DNA from 2 places in the Pseudomonas sp. GW822-FHT06B12 genome. Region 1 is predicted to be linked to the other one. Evidence: predicted binding sites of a transcription regulator. Region 1 holds the regulator's gene; the other holds the start of a gene.
The links. The regulator sigma-54, encoded in region 1, starts transcription at its own class of promoters, with help from an activator protein. The targets are predictions, from matches to a motif close to ANTGGCATNNANNTTGCTNT.

Region 1 (4,676 bases):
GATTTCGCGTTTTCACACCCAGGCGGTGCCCTGGGTCGCCGCTTGTTGCTGAAGGTCGAAAACGTCATGCACGCGGGCCAGGAGCTGCCGCAAGTCGTGCGCGGCACGCTGCTCAAAGACGCGTTGATGGAAATGACCCGCAAGGGTCTCGGCATGACCGTAGTACTGGAAGCAGACGGTAAACTCGCCGGCATTTTCACGGACGGCGACCTGCGCCGCACGCTGGACCGGACCATCGACATCCATCAAGCCACCATCGATGACGTCATGACCCCTCATGGCAAGACCGCGCGCGCCGAGATGCTCGCCGCCGAGGCCCTGAAAATCATGGAAGACCACAAGATCAACGCACTGGTCGTGGTCGATAGCGAGGACCGTCCGGTGGGCGCCTTGAACATGCACGATTTGCTGCGTGCGGGAGTAATGTAATGAGCACGGACCTGCTGCAACGCGGCAAAAACATCAAACTCGCGGTTTTCGACGTCGACGGCGTGCTGACTGACGGTCGCCTGTACTTCCTCGAGGACGGCAGCGAATTCAAGACGTTCAACACCCTCGACGGCCAGGGTATCAAGATGCTGATGGCCTCCGGCGTGACGACTGCCATTATCAGCGGACGCAAGACCCCGGTGGTCGAGCGACGAGCCAAAAACCTCGGTATTCCTCACCTGTATCAGGGTCGCGAGGACAAACTGGTGGTACTCGACGAGCTTCTGGCACAACTGGGCCTAAGCTATGAGCAGGTTGCCTACCTGGGCGATGACCTGCCGGATTTGCCGGTAATTCGCCGCGTGGGCCTGGGCATGGCAGTGGCCAACGCCGCCAGCTTCGTCCGCGAACACGCTCACGGCGTCACTCAGGCCCGTGGCGGCGAAGGTGCTGCTCGCGAGTTCTGTGAACTGATCCTGCGTGCCCAGGGCAACCTTGAAGCGGCTAACGCCGCGTACCTGTGAGCCACCTATGCTGAGCAAAAAGATTCGCAACATACTGTTTTTCGGGGTCATAGCCGCACTACTCGCGGCCGTTGGCTACTGGAACATCAGCCCGGAACGCTTCCTCGAGAAGCCGGTAGCGCACGTCGACGAGAGCCAGATCGACTATTACGCGATCAACGCCCACAGCGTGCAGTACCTGCCCGATGGCAAATTGCAGTACGACATGACGTCCGACAAGGTCGAACACATCAAAGCTACCGATATAACCCTGCTGACCAACCCCGACCTGAACATGTATCGGGGCACCGCCTTCCCCTGGCACGTCCAGAGCGAGCGTGGCGAAGTCAATTCGGGCGGCACTGAAGTCGAGCTGATCGACTCGGTTCGTATCGCACGGACCGATGAGCAGAACCGTCCGATGCTTATTACCAGTAGTCGTATGACTGTATTCCCGCAACAGCAATATGCGCAGACCGAGCAAGCCGTTAGAATCGACGGCGCTGGTGGTGTATCGACTGGTAACGGAATGAAAGCGTATTTGAAAGACAGCAGGATACACCTGCTATCGAACGTAAGAGGACAGTATGAGGCTCGTTAAAACTCTCCCTATTTTGCTCAGTCTGGGCGCAGCACTGGGAAGCGTGAGCGCCTGGGCTCTGCCGAACGATAGCCAGCAACCCATTCGCATTCAGGCTGACGACGCTCAGCTGGACGACAAGAATGGCGTGGCCACCTACAAGGGTGACGTGATCATTACCCAGGGCTCGATGATCATCAAAGGCAACACCGTGACCATCACCCGCACCAAAGCCGGCGATATCGATGTCGTGACCTCGGTGGGCAACCTGGCGTATTTCGAGCAGTTGCAGAAGGTAGGCGATCCACAGCCGGTCAAGGGCTATGGGGTGACTATCCAGTACCATGCCGCGCAAAACCGCATCGTACTGATTGACCGCGCCAAAGTGATCAACGAAGGCAACACCACCGAAGGCGAGAAAATCGTCTATGACACCGTCAAGCAGGTTGCTAACGCAGGCCGTGCCACCGGTGCCTCGGTTACTGCGCCGCGCCCACGGGTCGATATGGTTATCCAGCCGAAAAAGAAAACCGACGAGCAGAAGGCCCAGTAATGGCAACTCTGAAAGCTCAGCATCTGGCCAAGAGCTACAAGAGCCGCCAGGTCGTGCGTGACGTCAGCCTGTCGATCGACAGCGGCCAGATCGTCGGCCTGCTTGGCCCGAACGGCGCCGGCAAGACCACCTGCTTCTACATGATCGTAGGCCTGGTCCAAGCCGATCAGGGGCGCGTACTGATCGACGACCTGGACGTCAGCCACCAGCCAATGCACGGTCGTGCACAAGCGGGTATCGGCTATCTGCCGCAAGAAGCGTCGATCTTCCGCAAACTCTCGGTCGCCGACAACATCATGGCCATCCTCGAGACCCGCAAGGAACTCGACAAGGCCGGTCGTCGCAAGGAGCTGGAAAGCCTGCTGCAGGAATTCCACATCAACCACATCCGCGACAACCTCGGCATGAGCCTTTCCGGTGGCGAACGTCGCCGCGTGGAAATCGCTCGCGCCCTGGCCACGGCACCGAAATTCATCCTGCTCGACGAACCCTTCGCTGGCGTGGACCCGATTTCGGTGGGTGACATCAAGCAGATCATTCATCACCTCAAGGCCAAGGGCATTGGCGTGCTGATCACGGACCACAACGTCCGCGAAACCCTGGACATCTGCGAAACCGCTTACATCGTCAACGACGGCCAACTGATCGCCGAAGGCGACGCCGAAACCATCCTGGCCAACGACCTGGTCAAGGAAGTGTACCTGGGCCATGAGTTCCGCCTGTAAGCACTGAGGTGCCTGGTCAGTCGCTGGAGCGCTTGTCCCAATAAAAATCTATACGTATTTATTGTTACAGCGCTCTAGGCAAACACTTCAGTTTCAGGCATATAATTTGCTTATGTTTGGCGCTCCGGCGCCCTGTAGTGGATGGCGCATGTGCGCCGGCGAATAAGGTGTTAAGCCCCTGCCATGAAACCATCGCTAGTCTTGAGAATGGGCCAGCAGCTGACGATGACACCGCAGCTGCAACAGGCCATCCGCCTGCTCCAATTGTCGACCCTGGACCTGCAACAGGAAATCCAGGAGGCATTGGAGTCCAATCCAATGCTCGAACGCCAGGAAGAAGGCGACGACTTCGATAACGCCGACCCGATGGCGGACAACATCGAGCAGAAACCCAACACCGACATCCAGGAACCCTCCTACCAGGAAACCGCCCCCACGGTGGATAACCTCGAGGAAGGCGACTGGAACGAGCGTATCCCTAACGAACTGCCAGTCGACACCGCCTGGGAAGACGTTTACCAGACCAGCGCCAGCAGCCTGCCGAGCAACGATGACGACGAATGGGACTTCACCACTCGCACCTCCGCCGGCGAGAGCCTGCAGAGCCATCTGCTCTGGCAATTGAACCTGGCGCCGATGTCCGACACCGATCGACTGATCGCGGTGACCCTGATCGACTGCATCAACAATCAGGGCTACCTGGACGAAACCCTCGAGGAAATCCTCGAAGCCTTCGATCCGGAACTGGACATCGAGCTGGACGAGATCGAAGCCGTCCTGCATCGCATCCAGCAATTCGAGCCGGCCGGCATCGGCGCACGCAACCTCGGCGAATGCCTGTTGCTGCAACTGCGCCAACTGCCCGTCAAGACCCCTTGGCTGGCCGAGGCCAAGCGCCTCGTCATCGACTACATCGACCTGTTGGGCAGCCGCGACTACAGCCAGCTGATGCGCCGCATGAAGCTCAAGGAAGATGAACTGCGCCAGGTCATCGAGCTGGTACAGAGCCTCAACCCGCGTCCGGGCTCGCAAATCGAGTCCAGCGAAGCCGAATACGTGGTTCCCGACGTCATCGTGCGCAAAGATAACGAGCGCTGGCTGGTGGAGCTGAACCAGGAGTCGGTTCCGCGTCTGCGCGTCAACCCGCAATACGCCGGTTTCGTCCGTCGCGCCGACACCAGCGCCGACAACACCTTCATGCGCAATCAGTTGCAGGAAGCACGCTGGTTCATCAAGAGCCTGCAAAGCCGCAACGAAACCCTGATGAAAGTCGCTACCCAGATCGTCGAACACCAGCGCGGCTTCCTTGAGTACGGCGATGAGGCAATGAAGCCGTTGGTCCTGCATGACATCGCCGAAGCGGTCGGCATGCACGAGTCGACGATTTCACGGGTAACCACGCAAAAATTCATGCATACCCCACGCGGTATTTATGAACTGAAATACTTTTTCTCCAGCCACGTCAGCACCTCTGAAGGCGGTGAATGCTCGTCCACAGCGATCCGCGCGATCATCAAAAAACTGGTTGCCGCGGAAAATCAGAAAAAGCCGTTGAGTGACAGCAAGATCGCTGGTTTACTGGAGGCACAAGGCATTCAGGTGGCCCGCCGCACCGTCGCCAAGTACCGCGAATCCCTGGGGATCGCGCCTTCGAGCGAACGCAAGCGGTTGATGTGACGGGCTACGCCATAGCGTTCCAGGGTGTGTTCGAAAACTTTTCGGACACGCTCTAGTGGCAGGCAAACCAGCCTGCCGCCTTATGCACTGGCAACGAAGGAGAAGCTGTATGCAAGTCAACATCAGTGGACACCAACTGGAAGTGACCGAACCCCTGCGCATCTACATCGGCGAAAAACTCGAACGATTAGAACGGCATTTCGACAAGA
Region 2 (4,676 bases), on a different contig from region 1:
GCTTCGAGAATCGCCATCAAGTCACCCGGCGCCGCGCCAACCTGATTCACCGCCCGGACAATCTCGTCCAGCGTGGTGCCAGGACCGAACTTGAACATTGGCTTGGCTTCTTGCTGGGCATTGACCCGGGAGCGCGGCACGACTGCCGTCTGACCGTTGGACAAAGGCCCTGGCTGACTGACGATCGGGTCTTCGGTGATGGTCACGGTCAGGCTGCCGTGAGTCACGGCGGCCGGTGAAACCTTGACGTTCTGACCGATCACGATGGTGCCGGTCCGCGAGTTGATAATGACCTTGGCCACCGCCTGACCCGGATCGACTTCGAGGTTTTCCAGAATCGACAGGTAGTCGACGCGCTGACTCGGATCGAGCGGCGCCGTGACGCGGATCGAACCGCCATCAATCGCCTGCGCAACACCAGGGCCGAGCATGTTGTTGATCTTGTCGACGACGCGCTTGGCGGTGGTGAAGTCGGAGCGGTTGAGGTTCAGGGTCAGGCTGTTGCCCTGGTTGAAACCGCTTGGCACCGAACGCTCGACCGAAGCACCACCCGGAATGCGACCAGCCGACGGAACGTTGACGGTGATCTTCGAACCGTCGCGACCCTCGGCATCAAAACCACCGACCACCAGGTTGCCCTGGGCGATCGCATAGACGTTACCGTCGATACCCTTGAGCGGCGTCAGCAACAAGGTGCCGCCGCGCAGGCTCTTGGAGTTACCGATCGAGGACACGGTGATGTCGACCTGCTGACCCGGCTTGGCGAACGCCGGCAAATCGGCACTGACCGACACTGCCGCGACGTTCTTCAACTGCACGTTGCCCGAACCCGCCGGCACCTTGATGCCGAACTGCGAGAGCATGTTGTTGAAGGTCTGCAGGGTGAACGGGGTTTGCGTGGTCTGGTCACCCGTGCCGTTAAGCCCGACGACCAGGCCGTAGCCGATCAATTGGTTGGAACGCACGCCCGAAATACTGGCGATGTCCTTCAACCGCTCGGCCTGAACGCCGAGGGAGGTGGACAGCAACAACATGGCCGCCATCAGGTGCTTGAAATTAAACATGAGTCGTTTCATCACCTAGAAAGGGAACAGCGGACTTAAGAAGAAACGGTCGAACCAGCCTGGCTGACTCGCGTCGGCAAACGAACCGGTGCCCGAATAGGTGATGCGCGCATCAGCGATACGCGTCGACGACACCGTGTTATCGGTAGCGATATCGTCCGCCCGGACCAGACCGGCAATACGCACCAGTTCATCACCGGTATTGAGGGTCATCCACTTCTCGCCACGCACGGCAATGATGCCGTTGGGCAGCACGTCGGCCACGGTGACGGTGATCGAACCGACCAGGCTGTTGCCCTGCCCTGCCTTGCTGTCGCCCTTGGTCGCGCGGTCACCATTGTAATTGGCACCCAGACTCAGAGGACTGTTGGCGGCCGGGGTGCCACCGAACAGCGAGGTCAGACCGATTCCGGCCTTGCTGGTTTTGTCCACCTGGGAGTTGGCGTTTTTACTGGCCTGGGTCTTCTCGTTCAGGGTGATGGTGATGATGTCACCGACCCGGAAAGCCTTGCGGTCGCCGTACAGGTTCTGCTCGAAACCGGCCTGATAGATCGACCCGTTGTTCGCCGCTGCCGGCAGTGGTGTACGAGGCAACACGGGCGCGTAATACGGGTCATTGGGCTTCGGCGTCGGGCCGACGCAGCCCGCGAGCAACGCGATCCCACTCAGTGCGAGAACAGATACAAAGCGATTCATGACCCTACCTCACGGTGTTGCAGGCGGCTTCATGCCGCCTCATAGACTTGATTACAGATTCTGCGTTACGAACGAGAGCATCTGGTCGGCGGTGGAAATCACCTTGGAGTTCATCTCGTAGGCACGCTGAGTGGTGATCATGTTGACCATCTCTTCAACGGTGCTGACGTTGGAGGTTTCCAGGGTGTTCTGCAGCGTGGTACCAAAACCGTTCAGGCCCGGGGTGCCGATTTGCGGCGCACCGCTGGCGGCAGTTTCCTGGAACAGGTTGTTACCCATGGCCTGCAGGCCGGCCGGGTTGATGAAGTCGGCGGTTTGCAGGTTGCCGATCACCTGCGCGGCGGCGGCGCCTGGAACAGTGATCGACACTGTGCCGTCACGACCGACCGTGAAGGTCTGTGCGTTGTTCGGAATCACGATGGCCGGCTCAAGAGCAAAGCCACTGGCATTGACGATCTGGCCATTGGAGTCCAGGTGGAACGTACCGTCACGGGTGTAGGCGGTCGTGCCATCGGGCTGCAGGATCTGGAAGAAACCGCGACCATCGACCGCCATGTCCAGCGGTTGGTCGGTGGTTTGCAGGCTACCGGCGGTGAAGTTTTTCTGAGTGCCGACAATGCGCACACCGGTACCCAATTGCAGACCCGACGGCAGTGCGCTGTCCTGGGTCGACTGGGCGCCTGGCTGACGCTTGATCTGGTACAACAAGTCCTGGAACTCGGCACGGTCACGTTTGAAACCCGTGGTCGATACGTTCGCCAGGTTGTTGGAAATAGTCGTCAGGTTGGTGTCCTGGGCGGACAGACCTGTTTTGGCAACCCATAGAGCCGGAAGCATTCGATTCTCCTCGTGCGCCTGTTTTACGGCGCGACGTTCTGATAATTAGCTGATCTGCAAGACCCGAGCCATGGCCTGGTCGTCGTCTTTGGCGGTGTTCATCATCTTGATGTGCAGCTCGAATTGCTTGGACAAGGCCAACACCGAGGTCATCTCTTCAACGGCGTTGACGTTGCTCGCCTCAAGGAAACCCGACACCAGTTGCACATTGGCATCGGCCGGTGCCGGCTTGCCGTCTGCGGTCTGGATCGTGCCGTCCAGGCTCTTGGTCATGTTCTTGATGTCCGGATTGACCAGCTTGATACGGTCGACCTCGGCCATGACACGTGGGCCTTCGCCCATCGCCCGAATGCTGATCGTGCCGTCCTGACCCACTTCGATTTTCTGCTCGGGCGGCACGGCGATCGGACCGCCATTGCCCATCACCGGCATACCGTTGCCGGCGCGCAGCACACCCAGAGCGTCGACATTCAGACTGCCGGTGCGCACATAGCTTTCGCCACCGTTCGGGTTCTGTACGGCAATCCAGCCGTTGCCCTGGACCGCTACATCGAGGTCGCGACCGGTTTGAATCATCGCGCCAGGAGAGAAGTCGGTGGCCGGGCGTTCAGTCATGGCAAACGCGCGCGCCGGAAAGCTGTCACCAAACACCGGCATCGATCGCGCCTGCTCCAGGTCCTTCTGAAAACCGTTGGTGGAGATGTTCGCCAGGTTGTTGGCATGAGCCTTTTGCGCCAGTGCGTTCTGGCTGGCGCCGGTCATTGCCACATAAAGGTACTTGTCCACAGTCTTTCCTCTGCATGTCGGACGTTTGCCGCCCACCGCTGTACTGCTGAGCCTCAAGCAATTTGCAGACCAACTTCCACACAGGGGTTCGAAGCCCTCTAAACAAAGGACTTGAGAGGAATCAGAGGAGAATGGGCGATTGTGTCAAAGACGAAAAACCGGCGCGGTTATGCCGTTTGGTGGCAACCTTTGATCTTGGGCAGCGGCCACTACCGCCATCGCGAGCAGGCTCGCTCCCACATTGAGTCTTCAGTGGCCACATAATTTGTGAGCACTCCATAACCCTGTGGGAGCGAGCCTGCTCGCGATGAGGCCAGCACAAACACAGCGGGTACCCGCTATGACTCGGTCTTGCCAACCTCGTATTCACGCAGTTTGTTGGCGATGGTGGTGTGAGACACGCCAAGGCGCTTGCCCAGCAGGCGACTGCTCGGGTGCTCGGAATACAGCCGCTCCAGCACGGCCTTTTCGAAACGCCCGACAATCTCGTCCAGCCCGCCTTCCAGCGAGAAATCCCCCAGAGGCTGGCGCACGCCGTAATCCGGCAGGCGAATATGTTCAGCCTTGACCGTGCCGCCCTCACACAACGAAACCGCCTGAAACAGCACGTTTTCCAACTGCCGGACATTGCCCGGCCAGTGATAATGGCTGAGCCGGTCCATCGCCGCCGGTGCCAGTTTCGGCAACGGACAACCAATCTGCCGACTGGCCTGATCGAGGAAGTGCTCCACCAGCGGCGTCAGACCGTCGAGGCATTCACGCAGCGGCGGGATGTGCAGCGAAAGCACGTTCAAGCGATGGTAAAGATCCTGACGGAATTCGCCGCTCGCACACAGCTCGGACAAATCGACCTGGGTGGCGCAGATCACCCGCACATCCAGATAAACCTCTTCATCGCTGCCGACCCGGCGGAAACATCCGTCCTGCAAAAACCGCAGCAGCTTCACCTGCAAGCGCGGGCTCATTTCCCCGACACCATCGAGAAACAACGTACCGCCCGCCGTCAGCTCCAACAGCCCGAGCTTGCCTTCGGCCCGCGCCCCTTCGAACGCACCCGGGCCGTAGCCGAACAACTCGGTCTCGGCCATCGACTCCGGCAACCCGGCGCAATTGAGCGCCATCAACGGCGACTGGCCACGCGGACTGGCCAGATGGCAGGCGCGCGCCAACAGCTCTTTACCGGTGCCAGTCTCGCCTTCAATCAGCAGCGGCGCATCCAATGGCGCCATGCGCCGCGCTTCACGAACCACCGCCGCCATGACTTTGGAGCTCTGGAAAATACTGTCGAAGCCA

Region 2: a site for sigma-54 is predicted at 3,438-3,457, ahead of AC1RKH_RS07580 (flagellar basal body rod protein FlgF). Genes of this name have one in related genera too.

What each region holds. Positions count from the first base shown of each region.
Region 1 covers NZ_JBXALR010000005.1:320,664-325,339, forward strand. Annotated here, with positions in the region: gene AC1RKH_RS13870 (KpsF/GutQ family sugar-phosphate isomerase) at 1-429, shown strand, start outside; gene AC1RKH_RS13875 (KdsC family phosphatase) at 429-953, shown strand; gene lptC (LPS export ABC transporter periplasmic protein LptC) at 961-1,533, shown strand; gene lptA (lipopolysaccharide transport periplasmic protein LptA) at 1,520-2,065, shown strand; gene lptB (LPS export ABC transporter ATP-binding protein) at 2,065-2,790, shown strand; gene AC1RKH_RS13895 (RNA polymerase factor sigma-54) at 2,974-4,467, shown strand; gene hpf (ribosome hibernation-promoting factor, HPF/YfiA family) at 4,577-4,676, shown strand, end outside.
Region 2 covers NZ_JBXALR010000003.1:39,365-44,040, reverse strand. Annotated here, with positions in the region: gene AC1RKH_RS07595 (flagellar basal body P-ring protein FlgI) at 1-1,064, opposite strand, end outside; gene flgH (flagellar basal body L-ring protein FlgH) at 1,080-1,760, opposite strand; gene flgG (flagellar basal-body rod protein FlgG) at 1,812-2,597, opposite strand; gene AC1RKH_RS07580 (flagellar basal body rod protein FlgF) at 2,643-3,383, opposite strand; gene AC1RKH_RS07575 (sigma-54-dependent transcriptional regulator) at 3,722-4,676, opposite strand, start outside.